DNA from 4 places in the Kluyvera sp. CRP genome. Region 3 is predicted to be linked to each of the others. Evidence: predicted binding sites of a transcription regulator. Region 3 holds the regulator's gene; each other region holds the start of a gene.
What was found. The regulator sigma-54, encoded in region 3, starts transcription at its own class of promoters, with help from an activator protein. The targets are predictions, from matches to a motif close to GTTGGCACANNTTTCGCTNT.
Positions count from the first base shown of each region.

Region 1: a site for sigma-54 is predicted at 1,554-1,573, ahead of hydN (electron transport protein HydN). Genes of this name have one in related genera too.
Region 2: a site for sigma-54 is predicted at 2,950-2,969, ahead of K7B04_RS03285 (gamma-glutamyltransferase family protein). Genes of this name have one in related genera too.
Region 4: a site for sigma-54 is predicted at 2,379-2,398, ahead of glnK (P-II family nitrogen regulator). Genes of this name have one in related genera too.

Region 1 is NZ_CP082841.1:5,129,508-5,133,959, reverse strand. Features, by position in the region: gene ascF (PTS cellobiose/arbutin/salicin transporter subunit IIBC) at 1-189, opposite strand, end outside; gene K7B04_RS24375 (LacI family DNA-binding transcriptional regulator) at 451-1,464, shown strand; gene hydN (electron transport protein HydN) at 1,609-2,154, shown strand; gene fdhF (formate dehydrogenase subunit alpha) at 2,190-4,340, shown strand; gene hypF (carbamoyltransferase HypF) at 4,345-4,452, shown strand, end outside.
Region 2 is NZ_CP082841.1:716,138-720,589, forward strand. Features, by position in the region: gene oxlT (oxalate/formate MFS antiporter) at 1-1,210, opposite strand, end outside; gene K7B04_RS03285 (gamma-glutamyltransferase family protein) at 1,305-2,912, opposite strand; gene ssb1 (single-stranded DNA-binding protein SSB1) at 3,151-3,687, opposite strand; gene uvrA (excinuclease ABC subunit UvrA) at 3,940-4,452, shown strand, end outside.
Region 3 is NZ_CP082841.1:1,683,865-1,688,316, forward strand. Features, by position in the region: gene rapZ (RNase adapter RapZ) at 1-73, opposite strand, end outside; gene ptsN (PTS IIA-like nitrogen regulatory protein PtsN) at 107-595, opposite strand; gene hpf (ribosome hibernation promoting factor) at 651-938, opposite strand; gene rpoN (RNA polymerase factor sigma-54) at 961-2,394, opposite strand; gene lptB (LPS export ABC transporter ATP-binding protein) at 2,440-3,165, opposite strand; gene lptA (lipopolysaccharide ABC transporter substrate-binding protein LptA) at 3,172-3,726, opposite strand; gene lptC (LPS export ABC transporter periplasmic protein LptC) at 3,695-4,270, opposite strand; gene kdsC (3-deoxy-manno-octulosonate-8-phosphatase KdsC) at 4,267-4,452, opposite strand, start outside.
Region 4 is NZ_CP082841.1:2,419,535-2,423,986, forward strand. Features, by position in the region: gene K7B04_RS11340 (SmdA family multidrug ABC transporter permease/ATP-binding protein) at 1-468, shown strand, start outside; gene K7B04_RS11345 (SmdB family multidrug efflux ABC transporter permease/ATP-binding protein) at 461-2,239, shown strand; gene glnK (P-II family nitrogen regulator) at 2,448-2,786, shown strand; gene amtB (ammonium transporter AmtB) at 2,820-4,106, shown strand; gene tesB (acyl-CoA thioesterase II) at 4,246-4,452, opposite strand, start outside.

The sequences.
Region 1 (4,452 bases), 1.7 Mb from region 3:
GCACTGGCTGTCGGTGCGTACCACGCCCATCACACCGCTGATGCCTTTAAGCGTGGCGCTATCGACCAACGTGTCATCTTTCAGTACGAAGCGTAGACGGGTCATGCAGTGGGTGACGGCGGAGATATTCTCCACGCCGCCAAGCGCGCTCATCACAGATTGCGCCAGAGCCGCATAATTTTTAGCCATCGGAAAATCCTGTTTTATCAGTAGGGTACTTATCGTTCATCGCCTGAATGCTTCAAAGATGAAACGTTGTATAGGAAACCGGTTCCACATAATCATCATGTGTTTATTTTGTTGCTACAAGATCTAAATTTTGTTTTTGATTGATTCGTGAAACCGATCACAGGAAATAACCCTGATGAAAGATTCACCCGTTTCACCATTGCTGAAAATCGCCAGGCGGTGCAGTACACTGCGGACAGATAATTTCTCAAAGGTATGAATATGACGACGATGCTAGAGGTGGCACGACGGGCGGGCGTATCGAAAGCCACCGTGTCCCGGGTGCTATCGGGCAACGGTTATGTCAGTCAGGAGACGAAAGACCGGGTGTTTTTGGCCATCGAAGAGAGCGGCTACCGGCCGAATCTTCTGGCGCGTAATCTGGCCACTAAAAAAACGCAGACGCTCGGCCTGGTGGTGACCAACACTCTCTACCACGGTGTGTACTTCAGCGAGCTGCTGTATCACGCGGCGAGCATGACGGAAGATCAGGGGCGTCGTCTGGTACTCGCGGACGGTAAACACAGCGCCGAAGAGGAACGTGAGGCGATTCAGTATCTGCTCGATTTGCGCTGTGATGGCATTATTATTTATCCACGTTTTTTAAGCGTCGACGAAATTGACGATATTATTCAGCAGCAGCAACAGCCGGTGATGGTCATTAATCGTCGTCTGCGCCGAAATAGCAGCCACTGCGTTTATTGCGATCAAAAATCCTCCAGCCAACAGGCGGTGGAAAAATTAATTACGCTCGGCCATCGCGATATTGCCTTTATTACCGGTTCGCTGGATTCCCCGACCGGCGTTGAGCGTCTTTCCGGCTATAAGGATGCGCTGGCGAAACACGGCATTACGCTACGTAATGAGCTGATTGTGGAAGGAAAATGGACGCCCGCCACCGGCGCGGCAGGTGTCGATATTCTGCGTGAAAGGCAGGTGACATTCAGCGCGCTGGTGGCCAGTAACGATGATATGGCGGTGGGGGCAATCAAGCGGCTTCATGCTCACGGAATAGCGGTGCCGCAGCAGGTATCGGTGATTGGCTTTGACGATATTGCGTTAGCGCCGTATATGATTCCGTCCCTCTCGAGCGTGCGTATTCCGGTTACGGAAATGATTAAAGAGACGATTCACCGTCTTATTTTTATGCTCGACGGCGGCGATTTTAAATATCAACAAACCTTCCCCGGCGAATTAATCGAGCGCGAGTCCATCGTGGCAGGGCCGCATCGCTAACGTCGTCAGCTGTCATCGTCATTAGTGACGATGACAGCCCATTCTCAAAGTCACCTCAGTAAATACCTTTACAAATCAACTAAGTAAAAGTTGGCTCGAATAATGCATTCTCCCGCGCAATCACTGTCATAGCTGGAGAAGTTGATGAACCGTTTCATCATCGCTGATGCGAGTAAATGTATTGGCTGCCGTACGTGCGAAGTCGCCTGCGTGGTTTCTCACCAGCAGGATCAGGACTGCGCCGCGCTGACGCCACAGTCTTTCCTGCCGCGTATTCACGTTATTAAGGGCGTAGATGTCTCTACGGCCACCGCCTGCCGCCAGTGCGAAGACGCGCCGTGCGCCAACGTCTGCCCGAACGGCGCGATTGTTCGCGACAAAGGGTTTATCCACGTGATGCAGGAGCGCTGCATTGGCTGCAAAACCTGCGTGGTGGCCTGCCCGTACGGCGCCATGGAAGTGGTGGTGCGTCCGGTTGTGCGCGACAGCGGCGCGGGTCTGAAGGTGCGTGCGGAAAAAGCGGAAGCCAACAAGTGCGACCTTTGCTTCCACCGTGAAGAAGGCCCTGCCTGTATGGAAGCGTGCCCGACCCACGCATTGTTCTGCGTAGACCGCAACAAGCTGGAACAGCTTAGCGCGGAAAAACGCCGTCGCGCCGCGCTGGAAAGCGCTGCGTCTATCTCTCTTTAATCATCCCTATTTCTCTTTTAACAGGTCTGTTACTGATGAAAAAAATCACGAGTGTATGCCCTTATTGCGGTGCTGGTTGCAAACTGAAGCTGGTCGTCGACCACGGTAAAATTATTCGCGCCGAGGCGGCTGACGGGCAAACGAACCAGAATGAGCTGTGCCTGAAAGGCTACTACGGTTGGGATTTTCTGAACGATACCCAACTGCTGACGCCGCGTCTGACGCAGCCGATGATCCGCTATGAAAAAGGGGGCAAATTCACCCCCGTGAGCTGGGATGAAGCCATTCGCTACACCGCGAAACGGCTGAGTGAGATCAAAGCCAAATACGGGCCGCGCGCCATTATGACTACCGGGTCATCGCGCGGTACCGGTAATGAAACCAACTATGTAATGCAGAAATTCGCCCGCGGCGTGCTGCACACCAATAACGTCGATTGCTGCGCCCGCGTGTGCCACGGCCCATCGGTTGCCGGGTTGCAGGAAGTGCTGGGTAACGGCGCGATGAGCAACAGCATCGGCGATATTGAAAACTCCCGTTGCCTGCTGGTCTTTGGCTACAACTGCGCGGATTCGCACCCGATCGTGGCGCGACGCGTGATTAAAGCCAAAGATAAAGGGGCAAAAATTATCGTCTGCGACCCGCGCAAAATTGAAACCGCGCGCATCGCCGACCAGCACCTACAAATGCGTAACGGTAGCAATATGGCGCTGGTTAATGCCTTTGCCCATGTGCTGCTGGAAGAAGAGCTGTACGACAAAGAGTATGTTGCGCGCTATACCACCGGGCTGGATGAAATGCGTGAAGTCGTTAAAGACTACGCGCCCGAAGCGGTGGAAGAACTGACCGGTATTCCTGCCGCACAGGTTCGTCAGGCGATGCGCACTTATGCGGCGGCGCCGTCGGCGACCATCATGTGGGGCATGGGCGTCACCCAGTTCGGCCAGGCCGTTGACGTGGTGAAAGGGCTGGCAAGCCTGGCGCTGCTGACCGGTAACCTCGGGCGCGAAGCCGTCGGCGTTGGCCCGGTGCGTGGGCAGAATAACGTGCAAGGCGCGTGTGACATGGGCGTGCTGCCAAATCAGTTCCCTGGCTATCAGGACGTGACGGACCCGCAGGTGCGTGAAAAATTCGCCAATGCCTGGGGGATTGATGCCAGCGTGATGGACGACAAAGTCGGCGTGCGCATTACCGAAGTGCCGCATCTGGCGATGGAAGGCAAGATCAAAGCCTACTACATCATGGGCGAAGATCCGCTGCAAACCGAGGCGGATTTAGGGCTGGTACGCAAAGGCTTCGAAGCTCTCGATTTCGTGGTGGTGCAGGATATTTTCATGACCAAAACCGCCGAACAGGCTGACGTGCTGCTGCCAGCCACTTCCTGGGGCGAGCACGGCGGCGTCTTTACCTGCGCTGACCGAGGCTTCCAGCGCTTCGATAAAGCCATCGACGCGAAGTACAACGTCAAGCGCGACTGGGAGATTATCAGCCTGATCGCCAGCGAAATGGGCTATCCGATGCACTACGACGACAACCAGCAAATCTGGGACGAAATGCGCGAGCTGTGCCCACTGTTCTACGGCGTGACCTACGAAAAAATGGGTGACATGGGCCACGTGCAGTGGCCTTGCCCAACGCTCGATCATCCCGGCACACCGTACCTGTATGAAGGTAATCAGTTTGCTACGCCGGACGGCAAAGGCCATCTGTTCGCCGCACCGTGGCGCGCGCCGGCGGAAACCCCGGATGCCGACTTCCCACTGGTGCTGTGCACCGTGCGCGAAGTGGGGCACTACTCCTGTCGCTCGATGACCGGTAACTGCGCGGCGCTGCAATCGCTCGCCGATGAACCCGGCTTTGTGCAGATGAACCCGCAGGATGCCAGACTGCTTGGTATCCATGATAAGCAGCTGGTGTGGGTTGCCTCGCGTCGCGGCAAGGTAATTAGCCGCGCCTGCGTGAGCGAACGTATCAACCGCGGCAGCGTGTATATGACTTATCAGTGGTGGATCGGTGCGTGCAACGAACTCACGCAGGATAATCTTGATCCTATCTCGAAAACACCGGAAACCAAGTACTGTGCGGTCAAGGTTGAGCCGATTGAGGATCAGAACTGGGCGGAAACCTTTGCGCTGGACAGCTATCAGTCGATGAAAACGCGGCTGAAAGCGGCAATTAACGGGTAATCAGATGAACGCAAACGGCGTGCAGATCCGCATCTGCGGAAAAGTACAGGGGGTGGGTTTCCGCCCCTTCGTCTGGCAGCTGGCGCAGCAGCGCGGCTGTCTGGGCGATGTC
Region 2 (4,452 bases), 970 kb from region 3:
ACAGTGCCAACCCCGCCGTGATGAAATCAAGGGTAATCGCGCAACCAAAGACCACGTGCCACCCTTGAGTGTGCTGATACAGCAGCGCTGCCAGCGGCCCGCCGAAAATCGAGCCAATCCCCTGCGAGATATACAGCCAGCCGTAGTTCGAGGCGGCATGCTCGCTGCCGAACGTGTCGGTCAGCGTGGAGGGGAACAGCGAGAAAATTTCACCCCAGCCGAAGAACACCACCCCGGAGAGCAGCACAAACAGCAGCGGATCTTCCCGGCAGGCCAGCCATAGCGTCATCGCCACCCCTTCAAGGGCGAAGGCGATAAACATGGTCTTTTCACGACCATAGCGGTCGGAAATAAAACCGAACAGCGGGCGGGTCAGACCGTTGGTAAAGCGGTCGATGGTTAACGCCAGCGGCAGCGCGGCCATGCCGAATACCACCGCTTTACTGATGCCGAAATCCTCAGCAAAGATGGCCATTTGCGAGGTCACCATGAGCCCGGAAGTGGACATCATCGCCATCATGGCAAACATCAGCCAGAACAGCGGCTGGCGTAACATTTCGCGAGAGGTGAACTGACGCGTTCCCTGCACGATTTTCCGGCTGATGGGCTGCACGGTCGAGTTAGGCGGCAGACTCAGCCCCTGACTGGCCAGCAGACCGACAATCGCGAAAACGATGCCGAACACGGTCATGGTCTGCTCCAGGCCATAGTTGCCCAGCGAAATCGAGATCGGGAAGGTGGTCAAAATCGCCCCCATGCCGTAGCCTGCCGCCACCGCGCCGGCGGCAAAGCCCCGGTTTTGCGGGAACCACTTCACCATCAGCCCCACCACACCGATATACACAATCCCGGTGCCCAAACCACCGATACAGCCGTAGACCAGATACAGCGCCATCAGGCCGTTAATGTGCGCGGAGAGCACCCAGCTCATCCCGGCCATTACCGTGCCAATCGAGATCAGCAATCGGGGGCCAAACCGTTCAACCAGACGCCCCTGGAAAGGAGAAAAGAAGGTTTGCAGAATAATCAGCAGCGAAAAGGTCACCTGCAGTTCCGGCAGGCCAACGCCCAGCTTTTCGGTCAGCGGTTTAGTCAGCAGCGTCCACACATACTGCGGGCTGGAGATAGAGGCCATACAGATAAGCCCCAACACCAGCTGCGCCCATTTGCCAAATTTTGGTGCCACCAAAGGTTCTCTGAGAACGGTCATTTTACGCTCCAATAGACGAAAAAATGTCGCCAGAAAGCGGGCGCGTTTTACGCGCCGCGTCATTCCAGGAATGTTTCAGTTGGAAAATGCTGGGTTACCAGCGGGCGACGCCACCGTCGCTACGCGGGTCGCTTCCGCCTTCCAGCATGCCGTTGCCATGCCGGAGGATTGCCCCGGCATGGCCCATGAGGTCGTCGTAAGGGGGGTAAATCTCGACGTCATGGCCGTACTGTTTGAGGGTGTCGGTAGTCGCCGCTCTCAGGCGGCTTTCAATCTTCAGCGTGTCGCTGCTCTCGCCCCAGGTGCGCCCTAAGAGCCAGCGCGGAGCGGCGATAGCCGCCTGAGGCGTCATGTTCTGATGGAGAATGCGGTCAAAGACTGCCGCCAGGGTTTGCGGCTGGCCGTCGCCGCCCATGCTGCCGTACACCAGCGCATCGCCGTTGGCCAGCCTCGCTAAACCAGGGTTGAGGGTATGGAACGGCAGGCGCCCCGGTTGAAGCGGGTTGGTGGCGCTCGGGTCCAGCGAAAAACTGCTGCCGCGGTTTTGCCAGATGATGCCGCTATCGGCGAGGATCACCGCGCTGCCGAACTCGTGATAGATGCTCTGAATAAAGCTGACCGCGGTGCCAGAGCCGTCGATAACGCCCATCCAGATGGTATCCGCCGGCCCGCGCCCTTTGCCCCAGACCTGCGCCCGGTCGGGCACAATCTGCGCGCTAAGCTGAGCAATATTGTCTGCCGTCAGCAGCGACTGTGGGTCAAGCGTCATGTGGGCCGGGTCAGTGATATGGCGATCGCGTAGAGTGAACGCCAGCTTGGTTGCTTCGACACAGTGGTGAACAAAATCGGTTTCGTCGGCAATTGCGCCTTTTTTACGCTGCTGCTCAATAATGCCGGTAATCAGCAACGAAACCAGCCCCTGCGACGGCGGCGGGAGGTTGTAAACCGTTCCAATCTCCGTTTCCAGCGCCAGCGGCTTCACCCGCGCCGCGCGATAAGCATCAAGATCGCTAAACCGCAGCAAGCTCCCGGCGGATTCCAGTTCGCTGGCGATCAGGCGGGCGGTCTCACCATGATAAAAATCCCCAAGCCCATGGGTTGCCAGGCGTTCCAGCGTATTGGCAAGCGCGGGCTGAAACAGTAAATCGTCAGGGGTGAGCGCCTGGCCTTCCGGCGCAAACAAGCCGCAAAATCCGGGATACTGGCCGAGCTGCGGCAACCGCGCGGTAATTTGTTTATGCAGCCCGGAGGTGACCGGCACTCCCTCGCGCGCATAGTGAATAGCATCGTGCAGCAGACGCGGTAACGGCAGCGGCGCATTATCCGTATGTTCTCCCGCCCACTCCAGCGCGCGCTCCCAGCCTCCAATCGTGCCCGCGACGGTATTGGCCGCCAGCGGGCCGCGCACAGGAACCTGCGTGTAGCCCGCCTGGCGATAAAAATCGATATTTGCTTTTTCCGCCGCAAAGCCACATGCCTGAATCGCCACTGGCTCCTCGCCGGGCCGGGAAATTAACCAGAATCCATCGCCGCCGATGCCGTTCATATGTGGGTAAACCACCGCGATGGTCGCCGCCGCAGCCACCATCGCCTCAACCGCATTGCCGCCGTCACGCAAAACAGCGACCGCGCTTTCGGCGGCCAGCGAGTGCGGCGCAACGGCCATGCCCTGCATACATTTAGCTGATTGGATTTGAGTCATCGTCTGCACCTTGCCTACATGTGTGTATACACGGATGTAGGCACAAAGCGTGCCAATTGTTATTTTTGTTAATTATCTTATGGTTATGTGAATAACATTCAAAAAGCAGAGATTAACGCGGGGCAATTCGCGCACCGAAGCGGTGCTGATGTGGGCTGTTGGTGCGCATTAAAAAAGCAAAAACCCCGCCGAGGCAGGGTTTGAGAGTGCTGATGAGCGCCGTCGAAACGGCGGCAAATCAGAACGGGATATCGTCGTCGAAATCCATCGGCGGTTCGTTAGACGGTGCCGGAGCGGACTGCTGCTGCGGGCGAGACTGCGCGCCGCCGCTGAACTGATTGCCACCCTGCGGCTGCTGAGGTTGACCCCAACCGCCCTGCTGCTGGCCGCCGCCCATGTTGCCACCGGCCGGTGCGCCGCCGCCCTGACGGCCACCCAACATCTGCATGGTGCCGCCCACGTTCACAACCACTTCCGTGGTGTATTTTTCAACGCCGGACTGATCGGTCCATTTACGGGTACGCAGCTGACCTTCGATATAAACCTGAGAGCCTTTACGCAGGTATTCACCCGCCACTTCCGCCAGTTTGCCAAACAGCACAACGCGGTGCCATTCGGTCTGCTCTTTCATTTCACCGGTCGCTTTATCACGCCAGGATTCGGAAGTAGCCAGCGTAATGTTGGCGACTGCGCCACCATTCGGCATGTAGCGCACTTCCGGGTCCTGGCCCAGATTACCGACGAGAATCACCTTGTTGACGCCTCTGCTGGCCATGATTGTCTCTCCTGAATACGATTCTTGATTAAGTGTAAACGCGCGAGTGTACCATTTCCAGACGGTATTTTGGTAGCTGCGAGGCGTATTCCAGTAAACATCTTACCGCTATGCAAATTTTCATCGGCATCCTGAATCGGCGTCCCTATACTGTATATTCATTCAGGTTAAGTTGTGTCATAATTAGCCGTTTCTGCCGTTTGTCCTTCAAACAAACCAGGCAAGCCGTGTATCTTCTACCGGGAAAGGTGAATGGATAAGATCGAAGTTCGGGGCGCCCGCACCCATAATCTCAAAAACATCAACCTCGTCATCCCTCGCGACAAACTGATCGTCGTGACCGGGCTGTCCGGGTCTGGCAAATCCTCACTGGCATTCGACACCCTCTACGCCGAGGGACAGCGCCGCTACGTAGAATCACTTTCTGCCTACGCGCGCCAGTTCCTGTCGTTGATGGAAAAGCCGGACGTCGATCATATTGAAGGGCTGTCGCCGGCGATTTCTATTGAGCAGAAGTCGACCTCGCACAACCCGCGTTCAACGGTAGGCACCATCACCGAAATTCACGACTACCTGCGCCTGCTGTATGCGCGCGTCGGCGAGCCGCGCTGCCCGGATCACGACGTGCCGCTGGCAGCGCAAACCGTCAGCCAGATGGTGGATAACGTGCTGTCGCAGCCGGAAGGCAAACGCCTGATGCTGCTGGCCCCGATCATTAAAGAGCGTAAGGGCGAGCACACCAAAACCCTGGAGAACCTGGCAAGC
Region 3 (4,452 bases):
CCATATCTTCCAGCGCCCTCAGGGCCACTGATTTTCCCGAGCCAGAGCGGCCGCTGACGATCATCAGTACCATGTACCGTTTCTCCTCAGTACGATGTGATGTCCATTACGCATCATCGTGGGTTTCCGTATCGGTGATGATTTGATACAGCTCTTCGTCGCTCTGCGCGGCGCGCAAGCGGCGGCAAATGGTTTTATCTGCCAGACGTTTTGCCACCAGGGAAAGCGTATGCAGATGGGTTTTAGTCTGGTCGGCCGGCACCAGCAACGCAAAGAGTAAATCGACTGGCTGGTTGTCGATAGCGTCGAAGGCGATTGGCGTTTCGAGTTGCACGAACACACCGACCGCACGCAGCGTATCTTCTTCGAGCTTGCCGTGAGGAATGGCGATGCCGTTGCCGATGCCGGTACTGCCCATTTTTTCACGGGTCAGAATGGCTTCGAACACCACCTGCGGCGGCAGGCTAAGCTGTTTCGCCGCCAGCTCGCTGATGATTTCCAGCGCACGTTTTTTACTCTGACAGTGCACAGCACTGCGGGTACATTCCTGGTTAAGGACATTGCTCAGTTGTAGAGCCGAATCGTTATTTGTCATAATTTCACCTAAGCATCGCCCGATATGCAGGCATATCGGGCGATCGCTCGGACAATCAATGTTGTTTTAGTTTATCTTTGTGCTTGGTTAACTGTCTCGCCAGTTTATCGATCAAACCGTCGATGGCGGCATACATATCCTGCCCTTCCGCGCTGGCATGAAGTTCGCCGCCGTTCACGTGCAATGTCGCATCCGAGATGTGCGTCAGTTTCTCCACCTTTAACACAATATGGACCTGATTGATCCTCTCGAAATACTGCTCCAGCTTGCTGAATTTCGTGGTCACGAATTCGCGCATCGGCTCGGTGATCTCGACGTTGTGTCCAGTGATGTTGAGCTGCATAGTGTCTTCCTTATCAGTTGTGTCAGACCAGCTGTTTACGCTGGTTAGACGGCGGAATGGATAAAGACTCTCGGTACTTTGCAACGGTGCGCCTTGCCACCATGATACCCTGTTCAGAGAGCATGGTGGTCAGCTTACTGTCGCTCAGTGGTTTCGCGGGATTCTCCGCGGCAATCAATTTCTTAACCAGCGCCCGAATGGCCGTGGACGAGGCTTCGCCGCCGCCCTCGGTGCTGACGTGGCTGGAGAAGAAATATTTAAGCTCGAAAATGCCCCGTGGGCTATGCAAATACTTCTGCGTGGTAACACGCGAAATGGTGGACTCGTGCATCTCGACGGTCTGGGCGATGTCAGCCAGCACCATCGGTTTCATGTACTCTTCGCCAAGGTCGAAAAAGGCCTGCTGTTGCTCGACGATGCAGCGGCTGACGCGCAGCAGCGTATCGTTGCGGCTCTCAAGACTCTTGATCAGCCATTTGGCTTCCTGCAGGTTGCTGCGGATAAACTGGCTGTCGGCGTCGTTGCGGGCGTTGTTGCACATGCCCGCGTAATGCTGGTTAATCTGCAGACGCGGAATGCTGTCGGCGTTCAGCTCGACCACCCAGCGATCGTTGACCTTGCGCACCAGTACGTCCGGAATCACATACTCCGGTTCACCGGTCTGGATCGATTGGCCCGGGCGCGGATCCAGCGACTGGATCAGATCGACCGCTTCTTTCAGTACGTCTTCTTTCAGGCGGGTGACCCGCATCAGCGAGCGGAAATCGTGGTTAGCGAGCAGATCGAGATGATCGCTGATAATCAGGCGCGCTTCATCCAGACGCGGCGTGTCTGCTGAAAATTGTGACAGCTGGATCAGCAGACAATCGCGGAGATCTTTGGCGGCTACGCCGACCGGATCGAAACGCTGGATGCGTTTAAGTACCGCCTCCACTTCGTCCAGGCCAATTTCGTCGTCGCCGATGCTTTCGCGGATATCTTCGACGGTGACGGTGAGGTAGCCGGTGTCATCCACCGCGTCGACGATCGACGTGGCGATCGCCCGGTCGGTATCGGTAAACGGCGTTAACTCTACCTGCCACATCAGGTAATCCTGAAGTGACTGGGTGGTTTCACCCTGATAAACCGGCAGTTCGTCGTCCTGATAGTCCGCCCCGGTACCGGAAGGAGTTCCGGCGGTGTAGATTTCGTCCCAGCTGGCGTCAAGTGGCAGCTCTTCGGGCATGTCCGGCTTTTCCAGCGCGTCTACGCTGTCCAGCGTTTCGTTATCGACGGTTTCCTGAGTCTCTACTTCATCGTGAAGATCGGTTTGCTCGAGCAGGGGATTGCTCTCCAGCGCCTGCTGGAGTTCCTGCTGAAGTTCCAGCGTAGACAATTGCAACAGACGAATGGCCTGCTGTAACTGGGGCGTCATGGCAAGCTGTTGGCTGAGCCTTAATTGCAAACCTTGCTTCATGTTCAGAACGAATATCTCCCGCTAACGTCGATAACCACTACCCTATCAGAGTCTGAAGTCTTCCCCAAGATACACGCGTTTAACATGTTCGTCTTCCAGGATCTCCTGCGGTGTCCCGTGGGCGATCAGATGCCCCTGGCTGACGATGTAAGCGCGTTCGCACACTGCCAGCGTTTCACGGACGTTATGGTCGGTAATCAGTACCCCAAGGCCGCTGTCGCGCAGGTGTTCGATGATGCGTTTGATGTCGATAACGGAGATCGGGTCAACGCCGGCAAACGGTTCATCCAGCAGGATAAACTTCGGGTTTGCCGCCAGCGCGCGGGCGATTTCAACGCGGCGGCGTTCACCACCGGAAAGCGCCTGGCCCAGACTGTCGCGCAGATGTTCGATGTGGAACTCTTCCATCAGCTCTTTGGCGCGGTCTTCTCGCTGCTCATTACTGAGATCGTCGCGGATCTGCAGCACCGCCATCAGGTTATCGTAGACGCTCAGACGACGGAAAATCGACGCTTCCTGCGGCAGATAGCCGATACCGCGGCGGGCACGAGCGTGCAGTGGCAGCAGGCTGATGTCTTCGTCATCAATGATGATATTGCCCGCATCGCGCGGCACGATGCCGACCACCATGTAGAAGGTGGTGGTTTTACCCGCGCCGTTCGGCCCAAGCAGGCCCACAATCTCACCGGAGTTGACGGTCAGACTGACATCTTCCACGACGCGGCGGCCTTTGTAGGCCTTCGCCAGATTTTTTGCAGTTAATGTCGCCATAACGAATTAGTTACTCTTCTTCTGTGCCGGAGCCTGGTCCTTGGATTTGTCCTGTAGCTGGGACGGAACCAGAACGGTGGTGACGCGTTTGCCTTTGTCGCTAAACGCCTGCATTTTCTGCTCTTTCACCAGGTAGGTGATTTTGTCGCCCTTGATGTTGCTGTCCAGCTGTTCAAGGTAAGCATTGCCGGTCAGCACCACGAAATCATTTGCCAGCTCATAGTGCATCTTCGACGCGCGACCTTTCACCGGCTTACCGTTGTCCTGCATCTGGTAGAACGTGGCCGGGTTGCCGTAGCCGTCGATCACTTCTTTACCCTGCTGGTTTGCCGGGCGGGTGACGACCACTTTGTCGGCGTTGATTTTGATGCTGCCCTGAGTCACGACGACGTTACCGGTGAAGGTCACGACGTTGCCCTGCATATCCAACGACTGCTGATCGGATTCAATATGAATCGGCTGATTGGTATCGCCGGTTAAGGCCATTGCCGGCAGGCTGGCGGCCAGCAGAGAAGCGACGAGCGCCAGCTTAAGGCTGAGTTTGTTTGTTCTGGATTTCATAAGAAGTTCTAACCTTTTCAATCAGCTCGGCGTTCTTGCTGCGTAAATTGCCGCGCATTTTCAGGCCGCTGGAATTAAATGTTGTTCCGTATAACGTCACCAGATCGTCAGAGGAAACGTCCTGAGTTATCAGGTTCACCTGGGCATTATCCGTCGTAATCTTACGCAGTTGTGCGTCTTCTGTCAGCGCGTTGATTTCAACGTGCCCATAGAGATACAGCATGCGGTCGCTGGTCAGCTTGGCTTTATCGGCTTTAATCGACCAGGTTGGCACCTTCGCGGCATCAAAAGTCGTCAATACGGGGTGAGTAAACCACGACAGACCCTGATCGGAAAAATACTCCACGTGTTCGGCGATTAACCGATAGCTGAGCGCGCCTTCCGGGCTGTACACCACCGTATCGGTATGTTCGCTTTTATAGGTTGGATCGCCAGTGTTTACCGCGATCGGGCCGCTGTCGTCTTTGTCGGCGAGATTCAGGCCGATGAGGACAAGTGCGACCAGCGATAGCAGAATGATAACCCAACGTCTGGTTTTACTCATATGGATTGCCCTTTGGCTTCGTCGAGCTTCCCTTGCGCCAGCAGCAGCAGGTCGCAGACTTCGCGTACCGCACCGCGTCCGCCCGCAATGCGCGTGACGTAATCGGCGCGCGGCAGCAGCAGCGGGTGCGCATCCGCCACCGCGACGCTCAGGCCGATCTCTGCCATCACCGGCCAGTCGAT
Region 4 (4,452 bases), 740 kb from region 3:
GCCACGCAGGAAGAAATTGAACGCGCGGCGAAGCTGGCCTGCGTGCATGAAGATATTCTGCGTCTGCCACAGGGGTACGACACCGAAGTGGGCGAGCGTGGCGTGATGCTCTCCGGCGGGCAAAAACAGCGCATTTCGATTGCTCGCGCGCTGCTGCTGGATGCTGAAATCCTGATTCTCGACGACGCGCTGTCGGCGGTTGATGGCCGTACTGAGCATCAAATATTGCATAACCTGCGTCAGTGGGGCGAAGGGCGGACAGTCATTATCAGCGCCCATCGCTTATCGGCGCTGACTGACGCCAGCGAGATCATCGTGATGCAGCATGGGCATATTGCCCAGCACGGGCAGCATGAACAGCTGGCGGCGCAGGCCGGCTGGTATCGTGATATGTACCGTTATCAACAGCTGGAAGCCGCGCTGAACGACGCGCCGGAAGAAGAGAAACCGGAGGAAGTGAATGCGTAGTTTCGGGCAACTGTGGCCAACCTTAAAACGGCTGCTGGCCTACGGCTCGCCGTGGCGTAAGCCGCTGTCGATTGCCGTGGCGATGTTGTGGGTGGCGGCTGCCGCTGAAGTGAGCGGGCCGCTGCTGATCAGCTATTTTATCGATAATATGGTGGCGAAAGACATTTTGCCGTGGGGGAAAGTGGCTGGTCTTGCGGCGGCCTATATTGGCCTGCAACTGCTGGCCGCGACGCTGCACTATAGCCAGTCGCTGCTGTTTAACCGCGCGGCGGTCGGCGTGGTGCAACAGCTGCGAACCGACGTGATGGATGCCGCGCTGCGCCAGCCGCTAAGCGAATTTGATACCCAGCCGGTTGGTCAGCTTATTTCGCGGGTAACCAACGACACCGAAGTGATTCGTGACCTTTACGTGACCGTGGTGGCGACGGTGCTGCGCAGCGCGGCGCTGATTGGCGCCATGCTGGTCGCCATGTTCAGCCTCGACTGGCGCATGGCGCTGGTGGCGATTGTCATTTTCCCGGCGGTCATGACGGTGATGGTGATTTATCAGCGTTACAGCACGCCGATTGTACGCCGCGTGCGTGCGTATCTTGCCGACATCAACGATGGCTTTAACGAAGTGATCAACGGCATGAGTGTGATCCAGCAGTTTCGCCAGCAGGTGCGCTTTGGCGAGCGTATTGGCGAGGTCAGCCGTTCACACTATCTGGCGCGTATGCAAACCCTGCGGCTTGACGGCTTCCTGCTGCGCCCGCTGCTGAGCCTGTTTTCCTCGCTGATCCTCTGTGGGCTACTGATGTTGTTCGGCTTTAGCGCGCAGGGAACGATTGAGGTGGGGGTGCTGTACGCCTTTATTAGCTACCTGGGGCGTCTGAACGAACCGTTGATTGAGCTCACCACCCAGCAGTCAATGCTGCAACAGGCGGTGGTCGCCGGGGAGCGCGTCTTTGAGCTGATGGATCGTCCGCGCCAGCAGTACGGCGAGGATATTGCGCCGTTAGCCAACGGTGACATTGATATTGATAACGTGTCGTTTGCCTACCGTAGCGACAAAATGGTGCTGCAAAATATCTCGCTGTCGATTCCGGCGCGGAGCTTTGTGGCGCTGGTCGGGCATACTGGCAGCGGCAAGAGTACGCTGGCCAGCCTGCTGATGGGCTATTATCCGCCGAACGCGGGGGAGATTCGCCTCGGCGGTCGTCCATTGTCGAGCCTGAGTCATCAGGTGCTGCGCCAGGGGATCGCCGTGGTGCAGCAGGACCCAGTGGTGCTGGCAGATTCGTTCTTTGCCAACGTCACACTGGGGCGTGATATCAGTGAGGCGCAGGTCTGGCAGGTGCTGGAAACGGTGCAACTGGCGGAGCTGGCGCGCAGCATGAGCGACGGTATCTATACCCATCTTGGCGAGCAGGGCAATAACCTTTCGGTTGGGCAGAAACAGCTGCTCGCGCTGGCTCGCGTGTTGGTTGATACCCCGCAGGTGCTGATTCTCGACGAAGCGACCGCCAATATCGACTCCGGCACCGAGCGCGCTATCCAGCAGGCGCTGGCCGCCGTGCGTCAACACACCACGCTGGTGGTGATTGCTCACCGTTTATCGACTATCGTCGAAGCGGACACCATCATGGTGCTTCATCGTGGGCAGGCGGTAGAACAGGGAACGCATCAGCAACTGCTTGAAGCAAAAGGGCGTTACTGGCAGATGTATCAACTACAGTTGGCCGGGGAAGAACTGGCCGCCAGCGCTCAGGACGATGCTTTGACCGCCTGATGCACCAGAGACAGGCATTTTTCTAACAGAATGCATTTGTGACGCGCATCATGCACTCGCATGGTGCGTTTTTCTTTTTTGTCCCACGATTTCCCGCACACCATCCCTGATTATCCCGCATGAATGCCGTTTTTTCATTTCTGGCACGCCCCTTGCTTTATCTGTTGTGTGTTCGCAGCCACTACCAAATTCTGACTGGAGGGGATCTATGAAGCTGGTTACCGTGGTAATCAAACCATTCAAACTCGAAGACGTTCGCGAAGCGCTGTCTTCTATTGGCATTCAGGGCTTAACGGTGACGGAAGTGAAAGGCTTTGGTCGCCAGAAAGGTCATGCAGAGCTTTACCGCGGTGCGGAATACAGCGTCAACTTCCTGCCGAAGGTTAAGATTGATGTGGCTATCGCCGACGATCAGCTCGATGAAGTCGTCGACGTCATCAGTAAAGCCGCTTATACCGGAAAAATTGGCGACGGTAAGATTTTTGTCGCCGAACTGCAGCGCGTAATCCGTATTCGTACCGGCGAAGCCGACGAAGCGGCGCTGTAATTCCCAGACAGCACAGTAATAGGGATCGAGATGATGAAAAAAACAATGGTAAAAACGGGGTTGAGCGCGCTGGCGCTGTTGCCGGGTCTGGCGATGGCGGCACCGGCGGCGGTGGATAAAGCGGATAACGCCTTTATGATGATTTGTACCGCGCTGGTGCTGTTTATGACCATTCCGGGCATTGCGCTGTTCTACGGCGGTCTGATTCGCGGTAAGAACGTGCTCTCGATGCTGACGCAGGTCGCGGTCACCTTCGCTCTGGTGTGCGTACTGTGGGTGGTTTACGGCTATTCCCTGGCCTTCGGCACTGGCGGCAGCTTCTTCGGTAGCTTCGACTGGATCATGTTGAAAAATATCAAAATCACCGATCTGATGGGCTCCTTCTATCAGTACATCCACGTGGCGTTCCAGGGCTCCTTCGCCTGCATCACCGTGGGGCTGATTGTCGGCGCGCTGGCGGAACGTATTCGTTTCTCTGCGGTGCTGATTTTCGTGGTGATTTGGCTGACGCTCTCCTACATCCCGATCGCCCATATGGTGTGGGGTGGTGGTCTGCTGGCAAGCCATGGCGCGCTGGACTTTGCGGGCGGCACGGTGGTGCACATTAACGCGGCGGTAGCCGGTCTGGTGGGCGCTTACCTGATTGGTAAACGCGTAGGCTTCGGTAAAGAAGCTTTCAAACCGCACAACCTGCCGATGGTGTTTATTGGCACGGCGATCCTCTATTTTGGCTGGTTCGGCTTCAACGCCGGTTCCGCCAGCGCAGCGAATGAAATTGCCGGTCTGGCCTTTGTGAACACCGTCGTCGCGACTGCCGCCGCTATCCTCGGCTGGGTCTTCGGCGAGTGGGCGCTGCGCGGCAAACCTTCGCTGTTGGGTGCCTGTTCCGGTGCAATTGCAGGGCTGGTGGGTATCACTCCGGCATGCGGTTATATTGGTGTCGGCGGTGCGCTGATTCTGGGTATTGTGGTGGGTCTGGCCGGTCTGTGGGGCGTGACTTCCCTGAAACGCTGGCTGCGTGTGGATGACCCCTGCGACGTGTTCGGTGTCCACGGGGTGTGCGGCATCATCGGCTGTATTCTGACCGGTATCTTTGCTTCAACCGCGCTGGGCGGTGTGGGGTACGCTGAAGGCGTCACCATGAGCCATCAGGTGCTGGTGCAGCTGGAAAGTATCGCCATCACTATCGTTTGGTCCGGCGTTGTGGCCTTTATCGGTTATAAAGTGGCGGATCTGACGGTGGGTCTGCGCGTGCCGGAAGAGCAGGAGCGTGAAGGTCTGGACGTCAACAGCCACGGCGAAAACGCCTACAACGCCTGATAACGCCTGTCACCCGGCCGAGCATTGCGAAGCCGGGAATCCGCCGACACTGACGTTTGCGCCTCATTCGACGGATCATGAGTTATCTCCAAAGCCAAAAAAGCCTCCCATTGGGAGGCTTTTTTGTGCGTGAAGCGCATTAGTTGCGGTTACGCATGACGCCTTCCTGCACCGTCGAGGCGACCAGCACGCCATCCTGAGTATAGAATTCGCCGCGTACAAAACCGCGCGCGCTGGAGGCCGAGGTGCTTTCCACGCTGTAGAGCAGCCATTCGTTCATGTTGAACGGACGGTGGAACCACATCGAATGGTCGATGGTCGCCACCTGCATGCCTGGCTCAAGGAA